Regions from separate parts of the Paenibacillus sp. VMFN-D1 genome, predicted to be linked through region 4. Evidence: riboswitches for the same ligand, from Rfam matches in the RefSeq annotation. Region 4 holds a riboswitch; each other region holds the start of a gene.
The links. A riboswitch is a leader RNA that binds a small molecule or an ion and turns the genes downstream of it on or off. The one in region 4 is predicted to bind thiamine pyrophosphate.
Positions count from the first base shown of each region.

Region 1: linked by a shared signal. The riboswitch ahead of tenA (thiaminase II) and the one ahead of C7820_RS29895 (ECF transporter S component) in region 4 are both predicted to bind thiamine pyrophosphate.
Region 2: linked by a shared signal. The riboswitch ahead of thiE (thiamine phosphate synthase) and the one ahead of C7820_RS29895 (ECF transporter S component) in region 4 are both predicted to bind thiamine pyrophosphate.
Region 3: linked by a shared signal. The riboswitch ahead of C7820_RS22345 (ABC transporter substrate-binding protein) and the one ahead of C7820_RS29895 (ECF transporter S component) in region 4 are both predicted to bind thiamine pyrophosphate.

Region 1 covers NZ_QRDU01000001.1:2,255,873-2,263,051, reverse strand. The annotation lists gene C7820_RS10380 (response regulator) at 1-689, shown strand, start outside; gene C7820_RS10375 (hypothetical protein) at 865-1,191, opposite strand; gene C7820_RS10370 (class I SAM-dependent methyltransferase) at 1,343-2,065, shown strand; gene C7820_RS10365 (YrdB family protein) at 2,167-2,493, shown strand; TPP riboswitch at 2,628-2,732, shown strand; gene tenA (thiaminase II) at 2,872-3,570, shown strand; gene thiM (hydroxyethylthiazole kinase) at 3,567-4,415, shown strand; gene thiD (bifunctional hydroxymethylpyrimidine kinase/phosphomethylpyrimidine kinase) at 4,412-5,227, shown strand; gene C7820_RS10345 (carboxylesterase/lipase family protein) at 5,413-6,921, shown strand; gene C7820_RS10340 (GyrI-like domain-containing protein) at 7,020-7,179, opposite strand, start outside.
Region 2 covers NZ_QRDU01000002.1:553,143-560,321, forward strand. The annotation lists gene C7820_RS18000 (molecular chaperone HscC) at 1-739, shown strand, start outside; gene C7820_RS18005 (tetratricopeptide repeat protein) at 736-2,088, shown strand; gene C7820_RS18010 (DUF1266 domain-containing protein) at 2,104-2,823, shown strand; gene C7820_RS18015 (riboflavin biosynthesis intermediates N-glycosidase) at 2,909-3,463, shown strand; gene yhbH (sporulation protein YhbH) at 3,775-4,932, opposite strand; TPP riboswitch at 5,171-5,280, shown strand; gene thiE (thiamine phosphate synthase) at 5,425-6,072, shown strand; gene thiS (sulfur carrier protein ThiS) at 6,056-6,253, shown strand; gene C7820_RS18035 (thiazole synthase) at 6,262-7,041, shown strand; gene thiO (glycine oxidase ThiO) at 7,068-7,179, shown strand, end outside.
Region 3 covers NZ_QRDU01000003.1:277,673-284,851, reverse strand. The annotation lists gene C7820_RS22355 (ABC transporter permease) at 1-288, opposite strand, end outside; gene C7820_RS22350 (thiamine-binding protein) at 285-578, opposite strand; gene C7820_RS22345 (ABC transporter substrate-binding protein) at 633-1,685, opposite strand; TPP riboswitch at 1,901-2,013, opposite strand; gene C7820_RS22340 (VOC family protein) at 2,088-2,474, opposite strand; gene C7820_RS22335 (CGNR zinc finger domain-containing protein) at 2,662-3,261, opposite strand; gene C7820_RS22330 (MBL fold metallo-hydrolase) at 3,275-4,015, opposite strand; gene C7820_RS22325 (MFS transporter) at 4,165-5,394, opposite strand; gene C7820_RS22320 (pyridoxamine 5'-phosphate oxidase family protein) at 5,568-6,026, shown strand; gene C7820_RS22315 (bifunctional 2',3'-cyclic-nucleotide 2'-phosphodiesterase/3'-nucleotidase) at 6,268-7,179, shown strand, end outside.
Region 4 covers NZ_QRDU01000006.1:272,161-279,339, forward strand. The annotation lists gene asd (archaetidylserine decarboxylase) at 1-775, opposite strand, end outside; TPP riboswitch at 1,057-1,170, shown strand; gene C7820_RS29895 (ECF transporter S component) at 1,250-1,861, shown strand; gene C7820_RS29900 (ABC transporter ATP-binding protein) at 1,854-3,464, shown strand; gene C7820_RS29905 (energy-coupling factor transporter transmembrane component T family protein) at 3,461-4,273, shown strand; gene C7820_RS29910 (YheC/YheD family endospore coat-associated protein) at 4,397-5,500, opposite strand; gene C7820_RS29915 (WIAG-tail domain) at 5,867-7,179, shown strand, end outside.

The DNA.
Region 1 (7,179 bases), on a different contig from region 4:
CCGGCAAACGGACGGATTACCGCATCCCGGTGGAAGACATCCGGAAGACGGCCAACCTGCTCGGATTGGATCGGGATGCCGAGCTGAGCCGGCTGCTGCAGCATATTTTCGATATCCGGACGATTCTTCAATATGATATTGGGTATCTGGAAGGGATCAGCCAGGCTTTTAACGAGCATGTATTCGACCAAGTGTTTCAAACCTATGGCGAGGAATCCGTCGACATTTTAAAACTCCACAAGCAGGTGGGGAATCTGTATAACTTCAACCATTTTCATGATTATTTCCATAGTTTGGAGGGCCTGCTCTTCCTGCTGAGCGATTATGTGAAACGGATGCGGTCGATGCATTTTGACCAGAGCGAGATTCAGCGGGCCATCGTCTATATCGAGGAGCATTTTCATGAAAATTTGAATATGGCCGTCGTTTCCAATCACGTCTCATTGAATTATTCGTATTTCAGTCAAGCTTTCAAGGAGTATACGGGGGAGACGTTTGTCAGCTACTTGCGGAAGCTGCGGATCCGTAAGGCCAAGGAGCTGCTCGGCAGCACGGACCTGAAAGTGTACGAAATCAGTGAGCGGGCCGGGTTCGAGAACGTGAAGCATTTTACCAAGGTCTTTAAGGAAATGGAGGGCGTTGCGCCGCTCGAATACCGCTCGCAGCAGGAGGCGCTAAGGCGGAGGTGAACCAAGGGCCGGAACGACAAGCATCCTGTAGCAGAAGGCATTGCCCTTCAGAGGCGTGAATTCCGTTGGACGCCAATAAATCAAGCGTAAAAGGCTGCCGAGAGGCAGCCTTTTAGCGTTACTGGACGAGCAATGAGGAGTCGTGATGCTAAGCATTCAAACCGGAATTTAGGGGTCATAATGTCGACCTCGGATGGCCACGGCGAGCCAATCCACGCTTTATCCCGTAAATGAGGAGATCAATCGCCGCCCCGATGATGATTGCCATGACGATGGAGAGAAGATACGCCGGGAACCGTAAGGGGATAAAGTAGCTGTTCGTTACGAAAGCGTGTTTATCGGACAGCCAGCCCGAATACACTGGGTCATGCAGCAAGGCTTCAAGCAAGGGATTTAGCCGGATCAGTATGATGTTGGCCATGCCCTGGCCGGAAGAATCCAAAATGCAGGTAAGGATTGCAAATAACGTGAGCCAAAAAGAAACGCTTTTTAACAAAGACATTCCCCGCCTTCAAACTTGTTCTTGTCATTAATAACGCATCCTGCCGCAACTAAGTTCTGCACAGCTTACATAAAGCTGGTTTATTTATATCCAACCTTTCTGTTGGTTGGTATAATATGGTGGAGAATAGCGAGTCTACGGAGGTGGTTGCATGAAAGAGAGGGTGCTCGAGGCTTATAACAAGCTCGCCAAGGACTATGAACTGCATACGGATTCGGACAGCGGCGCCAACGCATACTACGAGCGTCCGGCCATGCTGGAGCTGCTGCCAACGGATATGTCCGGCCTCCATGCCCTTGATGCAGGCTGCGCCGCAGGATGGTATACCGAGCAGTTCGTTTCCCGGGGCGCATCGGTATCGGCGATCGATTTCAGTCCCGATATGGTGGAGGCGGCCAAACGGAGAATCGGCAGTCAAGCGGAGATTCAAGTTCATGATCTAAATGAACCGCTGCCATACGGAGCCGATAAGTTCGACTTGATTCTCAGTTCGCTAACGCTGCATTACATCGAAGACTGGGATCCTTTGTTCCGTGAGTTTCAGCGGGTATTGAAGCCTGGAGGAACGTTTTTGTTTTCGGTGCATCATCCGTTTATGGACTTTACCGTTTTTAAGAGACCGGATTATTTTGTACGGGAGCTGCTAGTAGACCGGTGGACGAAGAAAGAGGCAGGCAGCGTTGAAGTGACGTTCTTCCGCAGACCCCTGCAGGAAATCGTCAATATGACGTCAAACTGGTTTGTAATGGACCGGCTTGTCGAACCAAGGCCAGTTCCCGAGTTTCTGGAGCGGCAGCCGGAGTCGGCCGACTTCTACCAGCGGATTCTGCATCACCCGCATTTTTTAATTGTGAAAGCCCACAAGCCGGAGTGAGAGGAAGAGTCGCCGCGGTAGGCAAGAAACAATCGGCATAATTTTACTGAGAATGGCTTCATTCCAAAGGCCCTGACCGGCCCAAAATGGAGGGTTTGGCAATGATTGTGATCGACCTTATCTTTTTTCTAATGGAGCTGTGCGCACTGGCAGCCTTTTGCCTGTGGGGATTTAAACTGGATACCGCCTTGTGGATCCGTATCGTGGCAGGAATAGGTTCGCCGGTCGTTGTTGCTGTTTTTTGGGGCATGTATGTCGCACCGAAAGCGACCTTCCCGGTGACGCTTCCCGTCCGGGCTGTGCTGCAGCTGATCGTATTCGGTCTGGCCGCGGCTGCGCTGTACGGATCGGGTTATCGAACGGCCGCCGTCATTTATGCCGCTGTCGTCATCGTCGAGATGATCCTTTCTTACGCGTTGAAAAGATAAACACTTGAAGGTGGAAGGAGATCCGCTTAAACGATCGACAAGCTTTTTCCCGGTATCCCGCCAGCAGCTTTTTTTGTTTGACAACACCGGCGAACAGAGCTACAGTTAATCATGAACTTGTAAAATATCATACGAAAATCCACTAGGGGAGCTGCGGAGGCAGCTGAGACAAGTGATCGCTTGGACCCTTTGAACCTGATCCGGTTAATACCGGCGGAGGGAAGTGGAGCAGGCCTATACATACGCATCTTTCTTGATGAGATACATTCAGGATGACACTGCAAATAGCGGCCGCTCCATTTCGGGGCGGCTTTTTTGTGTTGGCTTCCCCGCGCCCCGACATGCGATTTTCGTCAAAATTAACGGAGGTGCATGATCATGGCCCGGTTTACCGAAGAATTGAGACACGCGGCAGATCCCATTTATCAAGCGATCTTCAAGCATCCGTTTGTACGGGGAATTGCGGAAGGTACCTTGTCCAAGGAGCAGCTGATTCACTATGTGAAGCAGGATTTTGAATACTTGAACGCCTACATCCGGATCTATGGCATTGCCATATCCCGATGCGATTGCCGGCAGACGACCGCGCTTTTCAACGAACAGATTTCGTTTATTTTGAACAGCGAAACGCATCCCCACCAAAACTTTTGTGATGTTGCTGGTGTTGCATATGAGGAACTGCAAGGCTATCCGCTGGCTCCATCGGCCAATCATTACATCCGGCATATGCTGAACGTCGCCCACGAAGGGGGACTTGAGGATATTGTAGCTGCGCTGTTACCTTGCCCGTGGACCTATACGGAAATCGGCCAACGTCTGCTGGAGGAAGTCCAGCCGGAGAAATCCCATCCGTTTTATGAATGGATGCACTTTTACGGGGACCGGGAAAGCGGCGTGACGGTACAGCTGCGGCGGCTGCTCGACGAATGGGCGGAGGGTCTGCCTCCCGCAAGAAAAAAACGGCTGATGGAGCATTTTCTGACCAGCTGTCAGCTGGAGTACATGTTCTGGGATATGGCGTTTACGCTTGAGGATTGGCCGGTTTCCCTGGCTGCAGCGGAAGGGGTGGGACGATGACCGCCGATATGTTTCCGTCCGGACTCATCCAGCTTCCTTTACGGATAAAAGAGCAGCGTCCGCTCATTCACAACATGACGAATGTGGTCGTGACCAACTTTACGGCCAACGGCCTGCTTGCCCTTGGCGCCTCCCCGGTTATGGCCTATGCCAAAGAGGAGGTGGCCGATATGGCTCGGGTCGCCCAAGCCGTCGTCCTGAATCTTGGAACGCTGAGCAGCGAATTGGTGGAAGCGGCGATCAGCGCCGGCCGATCGGCGAATGATCATGGCGTTCCGGTGTTCCTGGACCCCGTCGGCGCGGGAGCAACCGCATTTCGCACGGAGGCTGCGCTGTGGATTTTGCGCGAGGTCCGCGTGTCACTGGTTCGGGGCAACGCAGCGGAGGTTGCCCATCTCATTGGTGAATCCGGCGCGATAAAAGGCGTCGACGCAGGGGAGGCCGGGAACTCCGCTCCCGCCGACTTGGCGGCACGGGCGGCACACCATCTGGGGACGCTCGTCGCCATTACCGGGCAAGAAGATGTAATCACCGACGGAACGAGGGGATACTTGATCCGGGGCGGACATCCGATGCTGACCCAAGTCACGGGGACCGGCTGCTTGCTGACATCGGTGATCGCCGCTTTTGGAGCGGTCGAACCCGATCTGCTGTCCGCCGGCGCGGCCGCCTTGGCTTACTACGGTGAAGCGGCCGTTCGGGCATTTGAGCGGGCAGGCATGGAGGGGCCGGGAAGCTTCCAAATCGCTTTCCTCGACGCGTTGTCTGTGATGGACCGCCACCCGCTGGAGGAAGGAACCATTACCGCTCTTCTGGAGTCGGCAGGAAGGGGATTTGTGCAATGAGCATCCCGAAAGCATTGACGGTAGCCGGTTCTGACAGCGGCGGCGGAGCAGGCATCCAGGCGGATATCAAAACGTTCCAGGAGCTCGGCGTATTCGGTATGTCGGCCATTACAGCCATTACCGTTCAAAACACACTCGGAGTACAAGGTGTATATCCGCTTCCTGCGGCTGCGGCAGCCGAACAAATGGATGCCGTGGGCACCGACCTCGGCGTGGATGCGGTCAAAACCGGTATGCTGTTCAGCGCGGATATTATTGAGGCCGTCGCAGGACGTATAGCCGCTTTTGGCTGGAGGAATGTGGTCGTCGACCCGGTTATGGTCGCCAAAGGCTGCGCGCGGCTGCTGCAGCAGGACGCGGTTGACGCGCTGAAGAACAAGCTGCTGCCGCTGGCTGCTGTCGTCACGCCCAACATTCCGGAGGCGGAAGTGCTCGCGGGGATGGCGATCCGGTCGATGGAGGAACGCTGCGAGGCAGCCTACCGCATCGCGGCTTACGGTCCGGCGATGGTTGTAATCAAGGGCGGACATGACGAATCGTCTGACAAGGCGGTTGATCTCACTTTCGACGGAGAATCCTTCTCGACCCTGGAAGGAAGCCGGATTGACACGCGTCATACGCATGGAACGGGATGTACCTTCTCGGCTGCGATCGCCGCTGAGCTGGCTAAAGGGAACCCGGTCAACGAGGCCGTACGGACGGCCCGTGAATTCATCCAGGCGGCCATCGAGAACTCGCTCGGTATTGGCGGCGGGAGCGGTCCGACGAATCATTGGGCCTACCGCAGCCAAAAGGAAGGGGCGGCAAGATAAAGGCAGTCGATATTTGTCTGCACCACAAGCGATTAGCACCTGTCTATATAGACAGGTTTTTTTCTTGGCGCTAGCTTCCTTAAATGGTCGTCGATTGATGGCTTTTTGCACCGAGCTTCGGTTAGGCTTTGTCCAATTTTTAGTGTTACAATGGTAGAACGATTCCAACGCTAGAAAGGATGTTAATGAAATTGGACCAACTCCTCATCCGTACTCATAATGGCCTGATTCAAGGATATGTTCAGAACGGCGTCCGGACCTGGAAGGCGATTCCTTACGCCGAGCCCCCCGTCGGCGAGCGGCGTTTCCGGAAACCGCTTCCTGCACGGCCATGGGCAGGCGTCAGATCCGGGGACATGACGGTACCGCTTGCCCCGCAGCGCGTCAACCCTACGGGTGGCGCTTTTAGACTGAAACGGGATCAGATCCCGCAGTCTGAGGACTGCCTGTACGTCAATGTGTGGGCCCCTGACGAGCCGGCACCGCAGCCGCTTCCGGTCATGGTGTGGATCCATGGCGGCGCCTTCGTGACGGGCGGCGGCGGATTGCCCATTTATGACGGCTCCGAGCTGGCGCGCCGGGGAGGCTTAATTGTCGTCAACCTCAGCTACCGGCTGGGTCCTCTCGGTTTTACGCATTTTTCCCCATTTTCCGGCGAGTTCGAAGACGGTTATGTAAGCAACGCCGGTCTGCTGGACCAAATCGAAGCGCTGCGCTGGGTGAAGCACAACATCGCCGCTTTCGGCGGAGATCCACAGCAGGTGACCGTATTTGGTGAGTCGGCGGGAAGTATGAGCATCGCGGCGCTGCTCGCAATGCCTGCAGCCCAAGGCTTGTTCACCCGGGCGATTATGCAGAGCGGGGCTTCTCAGGCGATCTCGGACTCCCATGGCAGGCTGCTTACGAAGGGACTGCTGGATATCCTTGGCATTCCGGAGGATCAGCTGGAGCGGCTGCAAGAAGTGCCGGCCGAGGAGATCTTAAGAGCGGCAGACGAGTTAAAACAGGCGGCGGGAGCGAGTGCCGTCATGCTGTTCCAACCCGTCGTCGACGGGAAGCTGCTGCCCGTCACGCCTTTGGAAGCGGTAGCCTCCGGTTCCGCGGCTGGCATCGAGATCATCATTGGTACGAACCGGGATGAGGGGGCGCTTTTTATACCGGAAGGCATGCCGATGCTGACTAAGGAACAAAACGCCCGGGCGTATACAGCGGTGACCGGATCGAAGGAAGCGGCGAGCTGGATCGAAGCATATCCGGCCACCGTGGAGGGGCAGCGCCAGGCGATGACCGAGCTGTTCTTCTGGAGGTCAGCCCTTCAGTTCGCAGAAGCCCAGCTGCCGCATGCATCGGTATGGATGTACCGTTACGATTATGCGATGGTGCCGGGCGATCCGCTGCTGGGAACGGCCTTTCATTCCGCCGAAATTCCGTTTGTGTTTAACAATCTCGACTTGCTTGCAGGCGCAGGTATGCCGGTGAACGAAGAGATGAGGAGCGTGGCGGAACGCATGCAGGAGGCCTGGACGTCTTTTGCCAAGCGCGGACAGCCCTCAACGCCTTCTCTGCTGTGGCCTGCGTACGATGCGGAGGAACGCTGGACGATGGTGTTCGGTGCAGACAGCGCGGTTACCCGTGATCCGGACGCGGACAAACGGCGGATGCTGACCGGCGGGTCTAACGGAAGAACAACTTAAGCTCCCTTATGTCAAAAGGTCACGCCTGGTAATCCAGGTGTGACCTTTTTTTCATAAACCATGACGTATTCATTACTCTTCGTTACTTAGCGGTTTGGTTACTTTACGGCTATGTAAATTTCTATTTCTCCGCCGGGGTGGTATTTCTCATAATCATAGGTATAGGCCCGGCGTAACGCCCCTGCTTCTTCTTTCTCCCAGATGCTTCTCCACGTTTTCACGATGCCCATTTCATCAGCGGTGTCTACCGTAAAAACC
Region 2 (7,179 bases), on a different contig from region 4:
GCCGTACAGCGACATCAATCCGGATGAGACGGTTGCCGTCGGCGCGGCCATCCAGTCGGCGCTGAAGGAGCGGAATGAGGCGCTGAACGAGATGATCCTTACCGATGTATGCCCGTATACCCTGGGTACCAGCATTGTGCAGGAACTGGGCAAAGGGGGATTCTCATCGGGGCATTTCTTCCCGATCATCGAGCGCAACACGCCGATACCGGTCAGCCGGATTGAACGGCTCTGCACGGTATCTGACAACCAGCGGCGGTTAACCGTTGATATTTATCAGGGCGAGAGCCGGCGCGTCGAGAACAACATCAAGCTCGGCGAGATCCACATTAAGGTGCCGCCGGCCCCTGCCGGCGAACAGAAGATTGACGTCCGTTATACCTATGACATTAACGGGATTTTGGAGGTCGAGGTGACCAGCGTTGCAACCGGCGAGAAGAAGCGCGCCGTCATCGAGAAGAACGCCGGCAGCATGACGAAGGAAGAGATCGAGGCGCGTCTGCTGGAGCTTCAGGATATCAAAATTCACCCGAGAGACCGGGCGGAAAACCGGCTGCTGTTGGCCAGGGGCGAGCGGCTGTACGAAGAGGCGCTGGGCGAGAGTCGGGAAGTGATCGCTGCCTATATCGGACAGTTCGAAAAGGCACTGCACACCCAGGACGACCGCGAAATCAAAAAAGCTGCGGAGGTCTTCAAGGATCGACTGGAAGAGCTGGAAAGGTGGATGAGCTTCACATGAACATCTGGGAAAGGTTGGGGATCGAGCGGACCACGGAGCTGCGCATCATCAAGAAGGCTTATGCCGCCAAGCTGAAGCAGCATCATCCCGAGGACGATCCCGAGGGCTATCAGCAGCTTAGGGAAGCTTATGAGGCTGCATCCAAGTTCGCCAAGGAGGCCAATACAACGGTACGTGAGCCGGCTGAGGCTGAGGATGAGCTTTCCATGCCGATCTACCCGCCGGAGGATACCAAAGGCGAAGTTGATCAACCTGGTGCGCCTAATGCACAAACCACATACTCAAATGGAATATTCCAAGCCAAGGCAAGCGTTGATCCGGTCAGCCTGTGGATTCATCAGGCCGAGGAACTGTACGACGACTTTCCGGCACGGATTCGGGTGGAGTCGTGGGAGCGGCTGCTGAACGAGGATATCGTATGGGACGTCGAACGCGGGCCGGAACTGCAGCATGCGTTCGTGTCCTTTCTGATGTCCTGCAGGCATCTCCCGCGAGACGTTTGGCAGCTGCTGGACGGCACGTTTTACTTTACGGACGATCCCGAAGAACTGCGGGAACGGTATCCGACGTATTTTGCCGAATACATCCTGCAGCAGCTGGACGGATCACGGGAGCTGCGTTATGACTCGCTCGCTAACGCTCCCGTAGGGGATGCCGCGGACATTGAGAGATTTTTGGATCTGCGGGAGTCTGCGCTGGATATGCTGATGGAAGGCGAGCTGGAAGAAGCGGAAGCATGCTTGTCCGAAGCTTCGGCGTGGTTTGCGGACGATCTGGATCTGCAGCTGCTTTGGGGAAAATATAACCTGGCCGCGGGCGACCGGCAGGAAGCGCTGAAATGTTTCGGCCATGCGATCCTGCTGCAGCCGGATGATCTGGAGGCTTACCGGTACGCGGCACAGCTTCGATACGATGATCAGCGGTATGAAGAGGCGCTTTCGGATTGCGAGCGCATTTTGGCTGCCCATCCGGACGATCAGGATGCGCTCTGTTTAGCGGGACGGTGCCTCACCGCGATGGGACGGATATCGGAGGCCAAGGAACGGATGAAGCGTTCTTTTGACATAAACAATCAGCATATGAGCACCCTGATGTACTGGTCGTCTACTGCAAATAAGCATCACTATGATCAGGGGAAGATCGACCCGGCCGAGCACCGCAAAGTGGTCAAAAACAATATTATATTCGACGGTTTTTTATTTCTTCGGTTAACTTGGCTTTATATTTTTGTGTATATCGTGCTGCAGTTGTTTTTTGACGTGCCCGTTATCGTCACGGGGGTGTTCGTGGCCATTCTGCTGTGGTATTTATACAGAACGTTAAGAGCACACCGGGTGCTATCAACCTAGATAATGGAGGACGACATGCGCAGCGATTACAAGAAGAAGCAAATTAAACAGCTGGAGCTGTACTTCCGCAGTCTCTCCAGCGTATGCATCGACAGCGTGCTGGCTTATTATTATGTGCCGTACGAGTTTTTGAAATTTGAGCGTTACCTCGGGAACCGGGTTTTGAAAAAGGGGCTGCGGCTCTGGGACATCAAGGATGCCGAGTCTTTAAAGACCCGGATTCGCTGGCTGCTGGAGGACGGGAACCGTGACGATTATAAGGCCCTGCACGCCGAACTGTCGGCGCTGCCGGAACAGGCACGGCAAAACTGGATGGAGGCATCCAAGGACTATCCGAAATATGCCCGGATGAGCGTGGTTCAGACGTTTTTGCTGCAGCTGCCCGCCGGAGAAATAGCCGCCTTCGGGGGCGGCTGGGCGATTTTCTTGAGCCGGATCGGACTCGCTTACGGATATTTGACGAAGGAAGAGGCCTGGGCCATTAAATTGGAAGCGGCCGGGTATGTGCAGCAGCATTACCGCAGCTGGGAAGAGTATTTGATCGCATTTATGGCCGGCAGCCGCTTTTGGAAACCGGAGGAGCAGTTTGCAAATGTAGTCTATATCATGACCCGCGGACAGACGCTGCTGGGGATGGGTACCTTCGCTTCCCGGAAGGCGCCATGGGATATTCCGCTTGAGCCGGGAGGTGAACGAGCAGCGTACCGCAAGGAATCGGCCAGCCTGGATGCCTGAGGCGGTGATCAATGGGCATGCGGGTCACAGGGCCTTTAGATTGTGGGGCTTAAGTACGCTGGATGCTCTTAAAGGGGGGATTTGGATGTATACCTTGGAAGAACTCCGGAAGGCATTCCGGAAAGGGACCAAGCTAAAGTATGTATTTTTCTGGGGGCACCAGCCCGCGGCGGACGGTTCTATTTCGAAGAGCTGCTTCAGCCAGTGGTGGGAAGCAAAGTTTACCGTGGACGGTGTGGAGTATGCGAGTGCCGAGCATTATATGATGGCCGAGAAAGCCAGGCTGTTCGGTGACGAAGAGATCCGAGAACAGATTCTCGCAGCCAAGCATCCGAAACATGCCAAAGATCTGGGGCGGAAGGTGAGAGGATTCGATCCGGCCGTATGGGACCGGGAAGGGTACTCCATTGTGGTCCAGGGAAACGAAGCGAAGTTTTCCCAAAACGACGATTTGAAGCAATTTCTGCTGGGTACCGGGCAGCGGGTGCTGGTAGAGGCAAGTCCCGTGGATTCGATCTGGGGCGTTGGGTTGGCCGCTGACGACGAGGCGGTCCTGAACCCGCTGCTGTGGAAAGGGAAGAACCTGCTTGGCCTTGCCTTGATGGAGGTTCGGGACCGGCTGCAGGCGAAAGAAGCCTAGCTGCATACGAAACATGCGTGTCGTGCGTGCGGGGCCTAGCGGGAGTGAAGAACTTGGCAGCCGTAAGGAACACGCTGGCAATGAGGAGCACATTGGCAATGATGAGCATGCCGTCGGTGAGGAGCTTGGCAGGAAGTCAGGATCAGTCGATCGTAGGAAAAGGGCTGCAAATCGAGGGTCATGCTAGATTGTGGAAAAGGGCTGCAAATCGAAGGTCATATGCAAAAAGGTCGTTGTCGGTTACTCAGCGTAACGGGACAACGACCTTTTTATATGCCATAACTTTGCGTTTGATGAGACGGTCCTTCGGCTTAAGTCAGGGCGCCTTCCTGCTTTTTAAAGAACGTACGCAGCGCCTGATAGACTTCGCCCTTTTCCTTGATGACGTAATACATGAACTGATCGAGTTTGATATTCCGGTACGCGGACATCAGCGTGCTGCTCCGGTTGTACTGGTTGACCTCTCCGTAACCGAACATGTTGCTGACTTTAAGCAGCTCGCCAATCAGCCGCACGCAGCGTTCGTTATCGGAAGTCAGGTTGTCGCCGTCCGAGAAATGGAACGGATAAATATTGTACTTGGCGGGCGGGTAGCGCCGGTCGATGATTTCCAGCGCTTTCTGGTAGGCGGACGAGCAGATCGTGCCCCCGCTTTCGCCCCGGGTAAAGAAATCTTCTTCGGTGACTTCTTTGGCCTCCGTATGATGGGCCACAAAGACGATGTCGACCTTTTCGTATTGGCGGCGCAGGAAGCGGGTCATCCAGAAGAAGAAGCTGCGCGCACAGTATTTTTCAAACGTGCCCATCGACCCGGACGTATCCATCATCGCAATGATGACCGCGCTGGAATGGGGAACGACGACGTCCTCCCACGTTTTGTAACGCAGATCGTCGGGGCTGATATGGTGAATTCCCGGCTTGCCGCTGGTGGCGTTGCGCCGCAGATTTTCCAGGATCGTCCGCTTCTTGTCGATGTTGGACTGCATGCCTTTTTTGCGGATATCGTTGAACGTGATCGATTCGGTTTCGACTTCCTGCTGCTCTTTCGGCTTCATATTCGGCAGCTCCAGCTGATCGAACAGCATGTTCTCCAAGTCTTCGAGGCTGATCTCGGCTTCCATAATGTCCTGGCCGGGCTGGTCGCCGGCTTTTTCCCCTTGACCCGGCTTTTGCACCGGATCCCTGCCCAGCACGTCTCCCACCTGGCTGTCGCCGTCTCCCTGGCCGACATGCTTTTGCTTCTGGTAGTTATAAATGAAACGGTATTCATCGAGGCTCCGGATGGGCACCTTGATGATTTGCTTACCGTCCGACATCACGATGTTTTCTTCTGTGATCAGGTCGGGCAGGTTCTGCTTGATAATTTCCTTAACCTTCTCCTGATGGCGGACCTGATCCTGGTACCCTTTCCGGTGCAGTGACCAGTCCTCCTTGGACACCACAAACAGCGAATGATCGTCTGATGGCATGTTCAGGCACCTCCCATGTTCCCATACTCAGCACAAACTTTGGCTTGTTAAACATTTATATTCACGGGCGGGGACGATATGTGATGACGCAAGAGATAAAATAAGAAGTTTGCCGCACCCAAATATATGAAATTTTGCGAGAATCGCTCCTATGGATGAGATAGGCGTTCCGATGCCGGTGATCTCACGCTGGCTATTGCCAAAAGTCAGCAGTTTGGGCTATAGTGGTTGTGAAATTAAATAGGAATGCGGGTGCTGGATGAAGTCCGGCTGAGATGGCAGCCTTATGCTGCGGACCGTTAATCTGATCCAGGTAATGCTGGCGTAGAGAATATCATTCGAATTGCGGTGCCATTCGTGTATTTCTCGAATGGTTTTTTTGTGTTAACCGGGTAAGAGGGCGCTTTCGCAAGACGAGGGCTTACCCTTCGCGATGATAGAAGCCGGCATGAAATGGAGGGAATGGCAAAAGGGAAGAGAGGAGAAGCAGTCATGGTCGATTTTCGTCTGTATGCGATTACTGGCGAGACGTTCCATCCGGGACGCCGGCTGGTGGACGTGATGGAGCAAGCTATTCGGGGAGGCGCGGACATCGTTCAATTCCGCGACAAAACAAGCGGCAGGGAAGAGCTGCTGCGCAAGGCGGCGGAGCTGCGGGAGCTGACCCGCCGCTACGGTATCCCTTTTATCGTGAACGATCACGTTGATATCGCGATGGAGGTGGATGCGGACGGGATTCACCTCGGTCAGGGCGATATGCCGATCGCGGAAGCCAGAAAGCTTGTCGGTTCCAAGATCATCGGCATATCCACCCATGCGATTTCGGAAGCGCAGCTCGCCGAAGCGGAAGGGGCGGATTATATCGGCGTCGGGCCGATCTATGCGACGGCCACGAAAGCGGATGTGGTGGATCCGGTCGGTCTTTCGTACATTCGGGAAGTCGCCGAGGTCATCAAGATCCCGTTTGTGGCGATTGGCGGCATCAAGCTGGGCAACGTGGACGAAGTGATCCGGGCCGGTGCGAGCCGCGTCTGCGCGGTGAGCGAAATCGTCGGCAGCCCTGACCCGGAAGCGGTATGCCGGGCGTTCATTCACAAGCTTGAAGGTAGAGGAGGAGCGGCGGATGGAACTGGTCATTAACGGAACAAAGCGGGAGCTGGCGGCCGAGACGGTAGCCGATGTTCTCCGCCTGCTGGGGCTGTCCGGCAGGCCGGTCATGGTGGAAGCGGACGGACAGGTGCTGAAGATCGAGCAGTGGGAGACGACTCCGGTCGTACCTGGAATGAAGCTGGAGCTGGTCCATTTCGTAGCGGGAGGTTGAGGGGGAAAATGAGCAGAGATAATTGGCAGGTTGGCGGACAGGAACTGTCGTCGCGGTTGTTTTTGGGGACCGGGCTGTTCCCCGATCCTTATGTGCAGATGGAGGCGATCAAAGCTTCGGGAACCGAGGTGCTGACGTTCGCTATCCGCCGGATCCATCTCGATTCGGTGGAGGATGACTCAATTCTGCAGCATGTGGAGCCCCAGAAATACATCTACCTTCCCAACACGTCCGGGTCGACAACCGCCGAAGAGGCGGTCCGGATTGCCCGGCTGGCGCGGGCTTCGGGACTCAGCGACTGGATCAAGGTGGAGATTAGCGCCAATAAGCGCACGCTCCTGCCCGATCCGATTGAAACGTTAAAAGCGACGGAAATATTGGTCAAGGAAGGTTTTACGGTACTGCCGTATATCTCCGACGATCCGGTGATCTGCAAAAAGCTGGAGGAGGCCGGGGCAGCCGCGGTTATGCCCGGCGCAGCGCCCATCGGGACCGGCCTCGGCATTCTGAATCCGTACCATCTCGGATTGATCGTGGAGGAGCTGTCGGTCCCTGTCATCGTAGATGCGGGTCTGGGGACAGCCAGCGACGTGGCGCTCGCGATGGAGCTGGGAGTCTCCGGCATTCTGATGAATACCCCGGTGGCCAAAGCCAAAGACCCCGTGATGATGGCCCGGTCGATGAGGCTGGCGGTTGAGGCGGGGCGTTTGGCCTACTTGTCCGGGCGGATTCCGAAGAAGAAATATGCTTCGGCCAGCAGCGGCCTGGAATCGCTCGTCATCGAATAAAAAAGGATGGACAGGGGGCTGTAACAATGAGCGGAGACATCATTGTCATGGGGGGCGGCATTATCGGATTATCCTGCGCGCTGGAGCTGCGCCGCCGCGGCCTGAACGTCACGCTGCTTGAAAAGGGACCCTGCGGCG
Region 3 (7,179 bases), on a different contig from region 4:
GAGCAGCGGATACAGCGCCTGTTTTAAAAACGGAATCAAATGCAGAATCAGTGCGATGACCAGCCCAATGGCGGTTCCGATGGCGAAGCCGAACACGGTCAGCTTCAGCGTGGCCCATACATGCTCCCACAAGCCCCCGGAAGCGGCCGCAGCTTCCCGGGCGATGTCGCTCGGCGCAGGCAAAATCCATTGTTCAATATGGAACAGGGAGGTCAGCAGCTGCCACACGAGCAAAAAGAAGATGACCGCCACGAGGGGCGGCCATACGTTTTTCCACCAGCTTCTCATGGACGGTACTTCTCCGTCAGCTTGTCCATGCTGATTCCGCCGGGATTATGGGCGATTTTGACCTGGGAGATGATACTCGGGCTGCCTGCGGCCACCAGAGCTTCGTGCATTTTGCGCACGACGTCCAGCAGCTCCTCCAGCTCGCCCTCCATCGTCGTTTCCAGCGGGTGCACCTCATGCTTCACGCCGGACTGCTGAATGACCTCAATGGCGCGGTCGACGTAAGCGTAAGAGTCTTCGTTGCCCGGCGTCTTCGGGATTACCTGAATGCTTAACAGCGTATTGGCCATGCGAATCTACTTCCTCTCTTGATAAGATTACATGTATTTTAGGTTAGATGCGGCTTACTGTTCCGGCAAAAAGTCGTTCGTGTACGCGCTCTTTACGTCCAGCGGCTTGTCCAGCAGCTTGTGCTCGTACATCCAGTCGGAATAGCCCTTCCAGATTTGTTCCTTCTGCTCGCCCCAGCGGGCTGCGTCGTCCTGATATTTAGGACTTAACCATTTCTGGCTTTCGATCACCAGCTGCTTATCGAGGTCGGGCACGTCCTTCAGCAGCAGGTTGGCAGCTTCTTCCGGCTTGTCGATCGCGTACTGATAACCTTTGGCGGTCGCGCGCATAAACGCTTTAACCAGCTCAGGGTCGTCCTTGATCTGCTTCTCGTTCGTTACGAGAACCGGTGTGTAGTAGTCCAGCTTCTCGGAATAATCTTTGACATACAGCATGTCCAGCGGCTCGCCGCGCAGCTTCGCCTCGATACCGGTCCAGCCGTAGAAGATCCAGGCGAAATCGATGTCCCGCTTCACGGCGGTAAAATAATCGGCGTCGCCCATGTTGACGATTTTCACCTTCTTCACGTCCGCCTTGTCGATCTCCATGATGGAGCCCATGACGGCTTCCTCCACAGGGGAGCCCCAGCCGCCGTACGTTTTGCCTTCAAAATCCTTCGGCGTCTTGATGCCCCGGTCCACCGGTGCGGCAAAGCCCGACGTATTGTGCTGGATGACCGCGGCAATCGAGACGAGCGGAACGCCCTGCGTGCGGGCCTGGGTCACGCTCTCCTGATAGCTAACGCCGAAGGGTGCTTTGCCGGAAGCGACCATGGCGTCCGCGCCGGTGGAGCCCGGCTGCACGATTTCGACGTTCAAGCCTTCTTTTTTATAGTAGCCCAAGTCTTTGGCGACATAGAGCCCGGTATGGTTCGTGTTGGGCGTCCAGTCGAGGACGACTTTGACGTCCTTCAGCGGCTTCGCTGCAGTGTCGTCCTGGCCTGCCGTGCTGTCGGAAGCGGATGTACCTTCTCCGCTGCCCGCATTGTTCTGGCTGCCGCCGCATCCGGCAAGCGTCAGTACGAGCATGCAGACCAGCATCAGCAGGCCGATGGATTTGTTCTTCATGGCTTTCTCTCTCCTTTGATGTCCGGCCGTTCTTATTCTCTCTGTAAGCAACGACCGGTGATCCCCTCTCCCCGTTATATTTAGAATCGTAAGCCGATCTGAGTGACTGAATCATCGAAGCATTCGCAAGGCGTGATCCCGTTTTTCACTAGTATGAATGAAAAAAGCGCCCCGTAAACGGGACGCTTCATATGCGCAAGATCAGCACGGATTGTATGCCGTGACAAACGGTTTCCTACGCTGGCATTACCCAGATCAGGTTAAAAGGGTCAGTATCTTGAAGGGATACAATCTCAGCCGGCCAATTCCAGCACCCCGGATTCTATAAGGTTTTCGGGTTGTTTTCCTCCCATATTATAGTCCATCCCCATGGGGGTGTCCAGACATCCGCCCGATTCCAGATTATCTCTGGAAAAATTCGATCCATTCTTTTTCCGGACCATAGATAAAGAAATATTGGTATCCGTTGGGCAGGGTCACGATTTCCTGATCGATCAGCTCCACGCCGTCGAGCGCCTGAATCCGCTCAAATTCCTTCTGAATGTCGTCGACATGGATCGCAAAATGGTGCACTGTGCCTTCGGCCGGCAGGTCGTAGCTGTAGCCTTGAATGAGCTCGATTTCTGTCTCGTTACTGTCCCCGAAGCCGAGAAACGCCAGCTGGAACACGCCGTTGGTGTGCGTCAGCCGGCCTTTCAGCTCCAGGCCCACGATCTCGGTATAAAATCGGATGGTTGACTCCAAATCCCGTACGACGATGCCGACATGATCCAAACGTTTATTAGCCATATGTATAAGCTCCTTTTCATAGTACTTATAAGTAATGGGTTGCCCTAAATTAAGGCCATTATAGCATTTAAATCCGAGTTGTACAGTGGGGGATGGAAAGTCCGCCATATCAATGAAGGGCAGTCAGCAACGAAATAGAACCACTAAAAAAAGCCCGGGCTGTCTATCAGACGATCCCAGGCTTATTTTAGTTCCCGCGCTGCTTCTTCTTCGCATAAAATTCGGCCGCCTTATGGCGGTTGCCGCAAGTGTCCATGCTGCACCAGCGCCGCTTGCCGCTCTTGGAGGTGTCCACAAAGTGCAGGATACAGTCGTCATGCTCGCAGATCCGGATGCGGTCCGAAGATACGCTTGCCAGCGTCTCGAACAGGGAGCGGACGATGGGGTACAGCACGCCTTGGACGGCGGTTTGTCCGTAGGTGATGAGATGGGGGAGGCCTTGGGCATCCCGCTCAGCCCGGAGCGCCACATCTAACCGCGAAGCTTCGGCCTCCATGGCGGCGAATGCCTTATCCGACAAGGTACCACCATGGTCCAGGTCTTCTAGAACGAGCCGGCACACGCCGCGCAGACGGAGCAGTTCGGGCAGCAGGTCTTCCCGCGTCACAGCTGAAGCTGCCCCTGGGGTATTGTTCAAGCCGTGCAATTCATTATCGTGGAGCCATTCGTCCAAATATCCCGGCTCCTCCAGCATATCCGTGACCCGGTGCTCCCGCATGCGCACCGTATTGGCGAGATTGATCCACAGGGCGCCCCCCAGCACGTTGCGGGAAGGGGATTTATCCATGATGCGTCATCCTTTATAGAGTAATCGTTTCCTTTGTGTTCAGGAATGCTATGTCCATTGTATCACCAACTGCAGCCCGCAGGCGATTTTGCCAATCGGGAGTCTGCAGGTATACAGGCGGATGGTGGATGGCGGTATGGTGGATCGGCACCAGCCGTTTGGCCCCGAGAACGCGTGCGGCCGCGGCCGCTTGTTCCGGAAGCAGCGTGATCGGCATGCCGCTGGGCGGCTGACGATCAGGACGTTCCAGAACGGCACCGTTCACCGGCAGGCATACCGCATCGAATGGGCCATGAGCCGCGGCAATTTTCCACCAGTAGCCGTGCCACAGCGTATCTCCGCAGTGGAGCAGGCGGTGCTCGCCGTCGCTCAACGCCCAGGCGATCTGCACGTCTCCGACCCCGTCGACGGAGTACGTGGCGGTTGCGCCCAGCGCACCGATTTGGAAGGCATCGCCGACGGAAGCACCGATTACGCGGTTGAGGCCGCTATTTTCGGCAAGGAGGACGCTCTCCTGCGGGAGGTACACGGGAATGTCAACCCCATAGGCATCGATGATGGCCTGTGGATCAAAGTGATCCGTATGCTCATGGGTGATCAGCACCGCATCTGCCGGGCCGTATTCTTTAAGCGGGAAGAGCGCTTCGTGAGACTGGCCGTATCTTTCCGGAAAATGATAAAGCGGGTCAATGACCACCGATGTGGCTCCTGCCGTCACTCGAATGCCTGCCCAAGGAAGCTTTTGAAGTTCCATGTCATCCATCTCCTTTGTATAACCACTAAAATTTTTATTACAAGTTATAACTGGAGTATAACTGCATTTTTATAACCTGTAAATATATTTTTAGGGGTTATACAAAAATAAAAAAAGCGGACCGGCTGGCCCACTTTTAATTGAATAGCTTATTTTCCTGCACCTGACGACCCTTGCAGTCCGCTCTGGTGAACCAGCTTCCGCCGCTGCAGCTGGAAAGCCGCAAAGCTGAGCACGACCATGCCGGCGGTGAACACCGCGAGCATCCAAGCCGACTGGTTTACTTCCAGATGGTCCAGGCTCCAGCCCATGATAAGCGGCAGGATGGCTCCGCCGACGCCGCCGGAGGCGATCAAAATGCTGGGTGTCGATTCTTCGCTGCCCTGCAGCAGCTTGCTCGCAAATACGAGCGCAATCGAAAAGATCCCCGACATGAACAGCCCAAGCAGCAGGATGACCGCGAAAGCCGACCATACCTGGCCCATCAGCGGGAACACGATCAGCAGCACCAGGGTGATGAGGCAGCTGAACAGCACGTAGACCCGGTAATGAATCTTTTCGGCGACGACGCCGGCAAAGATCCGGCCGACGGACATCGCGATCCAGAAGCAGGTGACACTGAGCGCCGCGGCGGCTTCCTTCATGCCCATTTTCTCAATCAGGATGGCGGGCATAAAGTTGGCCAGGCTCATCTCGGTGCCGACGTACAGAAAGAAGAATACGATAAAGAGGACGAGAATACCGAAGGCTCCGCCTTGATAAGGGAAGCGTTTGGCCGAAGATTGCTCTTGACCCGATACAGAAGCGGCAGGCCCTTTGGCGCTCAGCACGGCATCGATTTCACCGAAGGAGGCCTTCGACCAGAACAGCAGCGTGACGAGGGCGATCAGCGAAATGACGAGGAACGAAAACCTCCACCAGCCCTCCGTAATGAAGCCGCTTGCGATCAGCGGCATGACCATGGCCCCGACCCCGAAAAAGACCTCCAGGCGGCTCATCGCCACAGCGGTTTTATCGGTAATCGCCGCAATAATAATGGTCCCGATCACCGCTTCGATCATGCCGAAACCAAAGCCTGCGCACACGGCAATGGCGTACAGCCATTCCCAAGGCGGCAGCAGGGTATAGACCAGCTCGGCGGCCGTAAGCAGGCCGATGGCGATCAGCAGACCGCCCCTTTTACCAAAACGGCGGTTCAGCCACGGCGATACGAGCACACCGGCCAGAAAACCGGCGAACTGGGTGAAGATCAGCGTCCCGCCTTCGCTGTATTCGCGGTGATAATGCTCCAGCAGCACGGGAAGGACCGATCCCAGCACGACATGCGCCAGGCCGATCAGAAAATAGGATAGACATCCTATCCAAATGAGTCGTTTCATGAGGAACTCCTTTACAGTATTAAATTCTTGGTGCGGACAAGCCGGATAACGGCCGGTATCTCCATCATAACAAGGTATTCAGGGCACGTCATGCCTATTCTTGGATAAAAGCTGACGTGTTCCAAGGTTCATCCTATACCGGACAGGGTACACTATGGATACGGGCTGCGCCCATGGACAACACGAAGCAGAAAGGAGCGGATCATCTAGAGATGGAAGCGAAAATCATCCTGGAACAAAATCTGGCCAAAATACTGGATCACAACCAGTTTTGCTCATTTGCCACAGTGGAAGGCAACCGGCCGAAGCAGCGGTATATGGCTTTATATAATCAGGGCCTCAGCATCCATCTGGTCACCGACCGCAAGACGCATAAAGTCGAGGAACTGGAGGGAAACCCTCACGTTTCCCTGCTGCTTGGCTATGAAATCGGGGGATCGCGGGAGGTGGTGGAGATTGAAGGAACCTGCAGAGTAACGGCTGAGGACTCCCTGCGCAAGCAGATCTGGAAGGAAGAATTCAAGAAGCAGTTTACCGGTCCCGATGATCCGGATTACGTCCTGCTTGAAATTACGCCCGTCCGTGTAGAATATACGGGAAAAGACGGGGAAAAGCACGAATGGATCGAGTAGATTTACTGTGTCCATAAGCAATTGGAACCATTTTCATAGATCCGTGATACGCCCTGATGCTCGAGACCTTGTTCTCGGGCATTATTTTTTGGGAATTGGATGTATTTGTCTTTATTTCATAGGTTACATCGATATAAACTACTCTTGTAGACAGAACTTAATTTAACAATGGTTAGTTAAATAAAGGGGTTAAATTTGTTCTGCCCACCGTACTCGATGTACATCTATTAGGAGGGGTAACATGTCGAAGTCCCGTAAAAAAGTCCTCAAAGGCATCACCGCCGCAGCCGTTGCGATCAACGTGCTCGCCGTTCCAATGGTGCCTGCATTTGCGGACAGCAGCAGCAACGGATCCAAGGTGAAGCTGCGGATCATGGAAACATCCGATTTGCACGTGAACATGGTCAACTATGACTACTATGCGGACAAGCCCACTGACGAATACGGGTTTGCCAAGACGGCCAGCCTGATCAAGGCAGCCAGAAACGAAGCGAAGAACAGCCTGCTGTTCGATAACGGGGACTTGATCCAAGGGAATCCGCTTGGCGACTACGTGGCCAAAGTGAAACCGCTTAAAGAGGGCGAAGTGCACCCGGTTTACAAAGCGATGGACCTGATGGATTACGATGCCGGCGGCGTCGGCAACCATGAATTCAACTATGGCCTGGACTTCCTGAAGCTGTCGGAAAAAGGAGCCAACTTCCCGATTGTCAACGCCAACGTCTACAAGGACGACGGGGACAAGGATGACAGCAACGACGTGAACTATTTTACCCCTTATACGATTTTGGACAAAAAGGTAACGGACGAGAACGGCAAGGAGCAGACGATCAAGGTCGGTGTGATCGCATTCGTTCCTCCGCAAATTTCCCAATGGGATAAAGCCAACCTGGAAGGCAAAGTCATCGTGAAGGACATGGTTGAGACCGCCAAAAAGTTCATTCCGCAGATGAAGAAGGAAGGAGCCGACGTCATCGTCGCCATTCCTCACTCCGGCTTTGAGGATATTCCGGAGACGCCTTTGATGGAGAATACCGTTCTGTATCTGAGCAAGGTGGAAGGTATTGACGCCATCCTGTTCGGACATGCCCATAAAACGTTCCCGAGCGCAGAATTTAAAGGCAAAACCGGCGTCGACCTGGAGAAAGGAACG
Region 4 (7,179 bases):
GCTGACCGAGCAGCTGACCCATGCGGACATGATCTCCGGTCCGGAGGTCTGTCCGCGGGGTGAACGCGCCGTCCTGGATCAGCAGCACGACGGTCGAACCGAACTCAAAATAGGCGAGCGGATCGCCGTTACGCCAGGAATTGGCGGTTTCGTCGTCGTAGCGGATGCTGCTGACATTCATGGCGCCGACTTTGACGACCGCGACCTCTCCCAGGGCTCCCTTGATATACGTAATCAGCCTCTCATTGCGGCACAGCACGGATTTCATCTGGGTCATGCCAAAATCATTGACCGGGTAGCATCGTCCCTTGATATGCTCGCTCTCCACCTTCACGCCTGTGATTGGAGAGTGGATCCGGTGGTAGTCGGTAGGGCTGAGGTACAGCACAAAGACATAGCCATGTTTATATAACTCCAGGTGGGGAGAGAAATTAAGCAGCTCCGCCACCGAATAATCCTGCCCTTTCACGTTCAGAATCGTGCCTGAGGTGATTTCACCCATTGCGGTGATCTTGGCGTCGACGGGGCTCGTGAGTACGTGCTCGCCTTCGTGAACGGGACGCATGCCGGGCTTCAGCCGCCGTGAAAAAAATTCGTTGAGTGTGCGGTATTCATAGATTTCTTTCTCCGCTTCATGCGCTGGGATCTGATAGCTTTTGATAAAAGTAGGGATGACCCCTCTGCTGAGCCGGCTGTGCGAGAAGCGTCCCATCATGGAAGAGAGCCACTTTCGCGAGGAGAGCTCTGTCATGAGCCGCAGTAATTTCTTTGTCATGCCTAATCTCCCTTCCATACGTGCCTGTAGCACTCTGAATATATTGACATAGAACGGCTATCAAATCAATATGCAACAAATGCTGGAAACCGCCTCTGAGAAAAATGGTATTGCCAATCCTTCAAGGATCATGTATTTTGGAATCAATACGGGCCCGATGCCGACTCATCGCGGCGAGGTGCCTGTTACACGGAATTGAACCCAAGCATCTCATCGCTTTGGACAGCGATGGCTCCGGAACCAGGAGGCGGCGATGCCGCGCCTTGCGTTCATCTGTGTACATATGGGAATACGGGAGCTCGAGCGAATCGGGCTGAGAGTGCAGCTAATGAACCGCTGCTGACCGGGAATCTGATCTGGATAATGCCAGCGTAGAGAATTCAAGTCCTTTTATGGGCTTATTTGACGATCTCCCTCGCTTATCCAGGGGGTTTTTTTATTGCCCAATTTTGGAAAAAGAAAGGATGTTGTCAAATGAACAGCAGTACGATGCAGATGGATCGGCCGAAGGGGCTGAAGCTCAGCGACCTGCTCGTGACGATTCTGCTATCCCTCGTGATCGGGGTGGTGTACCATTTTTGGGGTTCGGTGAACGACTTGTTCAAGCCGCTGTTTTTCCAAGCGGATGAGCTGATGTACGGCATGTGGTTCCTCGCTTCGACGCTTGCCGCGCTGCTGATCCGCAAGCCCGGCGTAGCCCTCCTCGCCGAGGTTGCCGCGGCTCACGTAGAAATTCTGTTCGGCAGTGAATGGGGCCTTCAGCTGGCGATTTACGGCGTGGCGCAAGGTCTTGCCGCGGAGCTGATCTTCGCCCTGTTCCGTTACCGCAAATTCTCCATGGGGGTAGCGGCGCTGGCCGGTATGGCTTCGGGATTGGGATCATTCCTGGTGGATGTGTACTACGGCTACGTCACGGACTATACGACATGGATGATCGTGTTCAAGTACGTGATGCGGTTAATCAGCTCGGCGGTGCTGGCAGGGTACCTGGCGTATGCCCTGACCAAAGCGCTGGAAGCAACCGGAGTAACCCAGCTGCTCCGGCCAGTGACAGCCAAGGATTATGAAGCGCTCGATCATGACTGAGGCTAACCGGGGTGTCGCGACGATGCAGCATTCGGCGGTGCATGAGACGGGTCAAGGAGCGGATCAAAGGGCGGATCAAGGGAGCGGGCAAATTGCCGTTTCGGTAACAGACCTGCGCCTGAAGTTTCCGGGTGAGAAGGCGTTCGTGTTCAAGGATGTTTCCCTGTCTGTGCCGGCTGGGGAAAAGGTGCTTCTGCTCGGTCCAAGCGGATGCGGGAAATCGACGCTGCTGCAGGTGCTCGGCGGGTTGATTCCGGCGGTCATCGACGTTCCGCTCAAATATGCGGACATCCGGAAGCCCCGCTCGTGCGGGTATGTATTTCAGGACCCGGATACCCAGTTCTGCATGCCGTATGTCGATGAGGAGCTGGCGTTTGTGCTGGAGAACCGCCAAGTAGCCAGGGAGGATATGGTCCCTCGGATGCGGGAGGCGCTCGGACGGGTCGGCCTGGACCTTGAAGAGCTGCACACTCCGATTGAACGGCTGTCCCTGGGGATGAAGCAGCGGCTCGCGCTCGCTTCGGTCCTTCTGCTGGAACCGGAAGTGCTCCTGCTGGATGAACCCTCGGCGCTGCTGGATCCCGAGGGAAGACAGCAAATTTGGGAGGCGGTTCGCGGCGTATCGGCCGGACGGACCGTGCTGATCGTCGAGCACCGGATCGAAGAAATCGTGAACTGGGTCGACCGGATCGTTCTGTTCGCGCCGGACGGAAGCATTCTGGCCGACGGCAAGCCGGCGGAAATCTTCACGGCGTATCGCCGAACCCTTCAGGAAAATGGCATTTGGTATCCCGGCGTTTGGGAGGATTACATCCGTCACCGGGATACATGGAACAGCGGCCTGGCGCAATCCCTGCAGCAAGGTGCGGACTTGGCGGCGCCGGTCCTCTCCTTGCGTGGTTTTGTCGGCCTTCGCGGAGATGCGCCGGCAATCATGGTGGAAGAGGCGGAGGTATATGCCGGCGATTTTGTCGCCGTTGTCGGTCCTAACGGGGCGGGGAAAAGCTCCTTGCTGCTGAGCCTGATGCAGCTTCTTCCGACAGCCGGCAGCTACGCGCTGGAAGGCAGGCTGCTGCAGGGAAGGGGCAGGAAGCGGACCTGCCCTTCGGACCGGATCGGGTTCGTGTTTCAGAACCCGGAGTTTCAGTTTGTGGCCCAGACAGTACTGGAGGAGACGGCCTTTTCCCTTCACATGCAGGGCGGCATGTCGCGGGCTGAGGTGGAGCGTAGAGCCGAAGACTGCCTTAAGACGTTTCATTTGAACGGCTTGGAGAACCGGCATCCGTATCAGCTCTCGACCGGACAGAAACGCAGGCTGAGCGTTGCCACCGCGGCGGTGCGCCGTCAGGCGGTGCTGCTGCTGGATGAACCGACGTTCGGGCAGGATGCCCGCAACGCCTTTGCCATCCTGGAATACTGCGAAGCGCTTCGCCGCAGCGGCACGGCGATCATTATGGTGACGCATGAGCGGGAAATCGCTGCGCTGGCCGCTACCCAGGTATGGGAAATCCGCGGCGGAAGTTTGACGGCCATAAAGCCCGGGAGGCGGAGGCTTGAGGGAGAAGGCGCAGCTTCGGATGCGCAGGGGGAGGTGAGCGGATGAACCGGTTTTTGACTCCGAGCCGTCATACCTGGCTGCACCGGGCGAATCCCTCGCTGAAGCTCGCTGTGCTGATCATGTTGTTTATCGTTACGATTCAGACGCGAAGCATTGATTTTGCCGTCTATCAGGCAGCGGTCTACATCGCCCTCCTGTTTCTGCTCAGCGGTTATCCGGCATGGAAGGTGGCGCTGCTCGTTCTCTCCTTCTGCCTCGTATTCGTCTCTTCATCCCTGACGATGATCCTATTCGGGAAAGGGGATCACGTCTGGTGGCAGTGGGGGCTGTTCCGCGTATCCGAGGAAAGCTTCTACCGCGGGCTGCACCTGGGATTCCGGGCGATTGCCTTTGCGGCAGAAGGACTGCTCTTCGTCATGACCACGCCGTCCGTCAAGCTGTTCTATTCGCTGATGCAAAATTTTCGCCTTCCCCCCAAATTCGCATACAGCTTCATGGCGTCGATCCGGCTGCTGTCCATCGTATGGGAGGAGTTTCTCATCCGCAGGCAGGCGCTGCGGATTCGCGGCGTGCGGACAGGCCGGGGGCCAAGTGGCCTCCTTGAGCATGTCCGACTGTATGCGGTGCCGCTGCTGTCGCAGAGCATCCGCCGGGCGCACCGCGTTGCCGTGGCGATGGAAGCGAAGCAGTTCAGCGGGTCGGGGCGCAGAACGTACTATTATCCGTCGGCTTTCAGCAGGTATGACGGGCTGGCGGTTCTCATGTTCGTCATTGCCCTAGCGGCTGCGTACTATGCGGCCGCTGCCCTTCCCTGGTTCGGCATCGAAGATGTCAGGTACCATGGACAAGGTTAAGCCGTATGATAGCTATTAGCCGATGTGTTAAAACACAGAGCCGGAAAGCCGCATGGGCGGACTTTCCGGTCTCTTGCTTTCTATCAGGTATTTGAATGTGAGATGGCAGCGGCCGGTATAAGGTTATAATGCCGCGCTGGCATGCTGCCGGTTCACCAGATACCGGGCATAGGCCATCGGCTCGCGATAGGTATTTTTCCATTGCTGATGCATCCCGGCTTTTTGAAATCCATACCGTTGGTCCCGTCCGTTGCATTCGATAAAATACGGCTTGCCGCTGGCGGTGACACCGATATCAAGTCCAAGATCTGCTATAAAGGGCAGGTGCTGCTCCAGCTGCCGGACGACCCGGAAGGCGAGATGCTGCACGCTGTCCACAACGCTGTTCACCGGCATTCCGGGAAGGCTTTTGGCCAGGATCGGTTCGGCCGGAAAGGCCTTGCCGCCTTGGGCCACATTGGAGACAAACATCCGGGACGCAGCGACTTTGGCATACATTCCCGTCAGACTCCAGCTGCCGTTGATCCCCCGCTGTATGGACACGCGGAGGTCGTAAGGCCGCTGCTTATATTCGGCCAGCGCGATCCGTTCCTGTACGAGAAAGGGCACCTGGGAAATCCGGCGGAGCAGGATGCCCGGAAGCCGATGGTTGTGGAGCCGGACCGTCGTCCATCCTCTAGTTCTGCCGGTTCTGGCGTATGTTAAATACCAGTAAGGACCGCTGGCATGGAGCCGCATGATTCCCCTGCCGACGCTGCCTGTGCAGGGTTTTAATATGAGATCTCGATACCGCCGCATCATATCCTGGATAGAGGAAGGTGCGGCGGCAGTCGTATAGGGAAGATGCTGTGCCAGCAGCGGGTCAGCGGCAAGCAGGTGATGAATTTCGTCCTTCCCGTACCGGTTGTAGCCGTTAAAAATAATGTAGCCTTCGTTCAAAAGCCGCTCTATTCTATTTTTTGATCGTGCGTCAAAGTAGATCGCCCGGTTATGAATGACTTTCGGCAGCGGTAGTCTGGTTTGAACGTATTTCCCGCCTCTCAGCACAAATGCGGTACATTCATGGTGATCGATGTCGATATCCTGCAGTCTCATATAGCACGCGTTCAAGCCGAACATCCGGGCCGCCTCATCAAAATTGGCGAGGGATTCCGCTCCCGTCTTTCCGCCGGGAATTCCCCGGTGCACCGCCGCATTCAGCAGAATTCCTACATCAGAAATCCACACGTTCATCCCTCCCTGGCATTCAGTCGTTCCACGTTTATATATCCTATGCCATAGATTGCTATAAGCAAGGGTCTTTGTCCGTGAGGCACTGCCTATTTTCGCATAAACCGCCGGACGAACCGCTCGGAGCTTATTATCGTGGCTGGTACCCTGAGCGGTTGAGGATATATCCCCTCCAGCTCTCCTAAATTTCACCGTTTTCACGTCGGCAAATCCAGCCAAACTGTCCACAGGAACGGTTTCGCCGGGCAAGCCGGTCCGTTTCTCTAGGCCAAAATCGTGCAAAAACCGCCAAGTCAGTGACATCGGCCTATTTGTTCGCATATGATGCCCAAGATGCATCCGGTCAGGAAGGAGCGAGGTCTTTTGAAGAAGAAGAATAAAAGCCGGACGGTTAAACAACCGAACAAGAACCTCTATTTTGTCGATAATCCTGATATGCAGGAACTGGAATTGATCCCTAAAAGCAAAGTAACAACGCCAAAGATAACCCAACCGGATTCGCATGCGCAAATCCGATCCGTAGTTCTTGAAGATGCCATCATAACGGAAGAGGCTGCGCCCGAACCGGCGTTGGAAGGATCCGAGCAGGAGCAAGAGCCTGAAACCGTGGAAACGGTGGAAACGGTGGAAATCCTGCCTGAGGCAGAAGAAGTGCCTGAGGAGGAAGAGGTTGTCGAGGAAGAGATACCTGAGGAAGTGGCACCGGTACTGGACCGTGAGGTGCTGGAAGAGATTATTGAAGAAAAAAGGATGCCGCAATCGCCGGAACCGATCATTTATACGGACGATCTGAGCGACAGCTCGGTGACGACTTCCAAGATTGCGCTGCGTGCCATTGACTCCGCCAGACTCCAGCCCGGCTCGGTTGGCAGCGAGGCGATTGCCGATTACGCCGTAACCCATATTCATCTCGCCGACGGTTCCGTGGTCGCTTCCAAAATTGCCGCCGAATCCATTATGGAGGAGCATCTGATTGACGGCGCGGTCAGCGGCAGCAAAATCCGCGACCGCTCCATCAGCGGCGAAAAAATCCGCGATGGCAGCATCACGTCCGCCAAGCTGGGCGACCAGGTGATCGACTCCGCGAAAATTGCCGACGGCTCCATTTCGTCGCGTCACTTGAGCAATCTGCTGGTGACCACCGATTTGCTGCAGGACCAAGCCGTGACGTCAAGCAAAATCGCGGGGTCCAGCATTCAGACCATGCATCTGACGAATGAAGTGATCGACACCTCGAAATTGGCCGAAGGCGCGGTTACCGGCTCCAAGATCCGGGCTGGCGAAATTACGGGCGACAAGCTGAAGGAGCGCTCCATCGAAAGCGTTCATTTACGGGAAGGCTCGCTGGGAGGGGAAGTGCTGCAGGACGGTTCCGTCGGCGGTAAGCAAATCGCCGGGGGAGGCGTGTCGAGCGAGCATATTGCCGAAAACGCGGTCGGGACCCGTCATCTTCAGGACGGAGCTGTAACCACACCGATTTTGGCACCCTTTGCAGTGACGTCCGCTCACTTGGCGGATGCAACCATCCGCGGCAAGCATATCGCTCCGGGTGAAATCACTACGGCGCATTTGGCCGATCACAGCGTCGGGGCGACCAAATTGGCGGAGCAGTCGGTCGGGACGGTTCATATCGTCGAGCAGACCGTCACCTCCTCCAAAATCGCCGACCAGAGCAT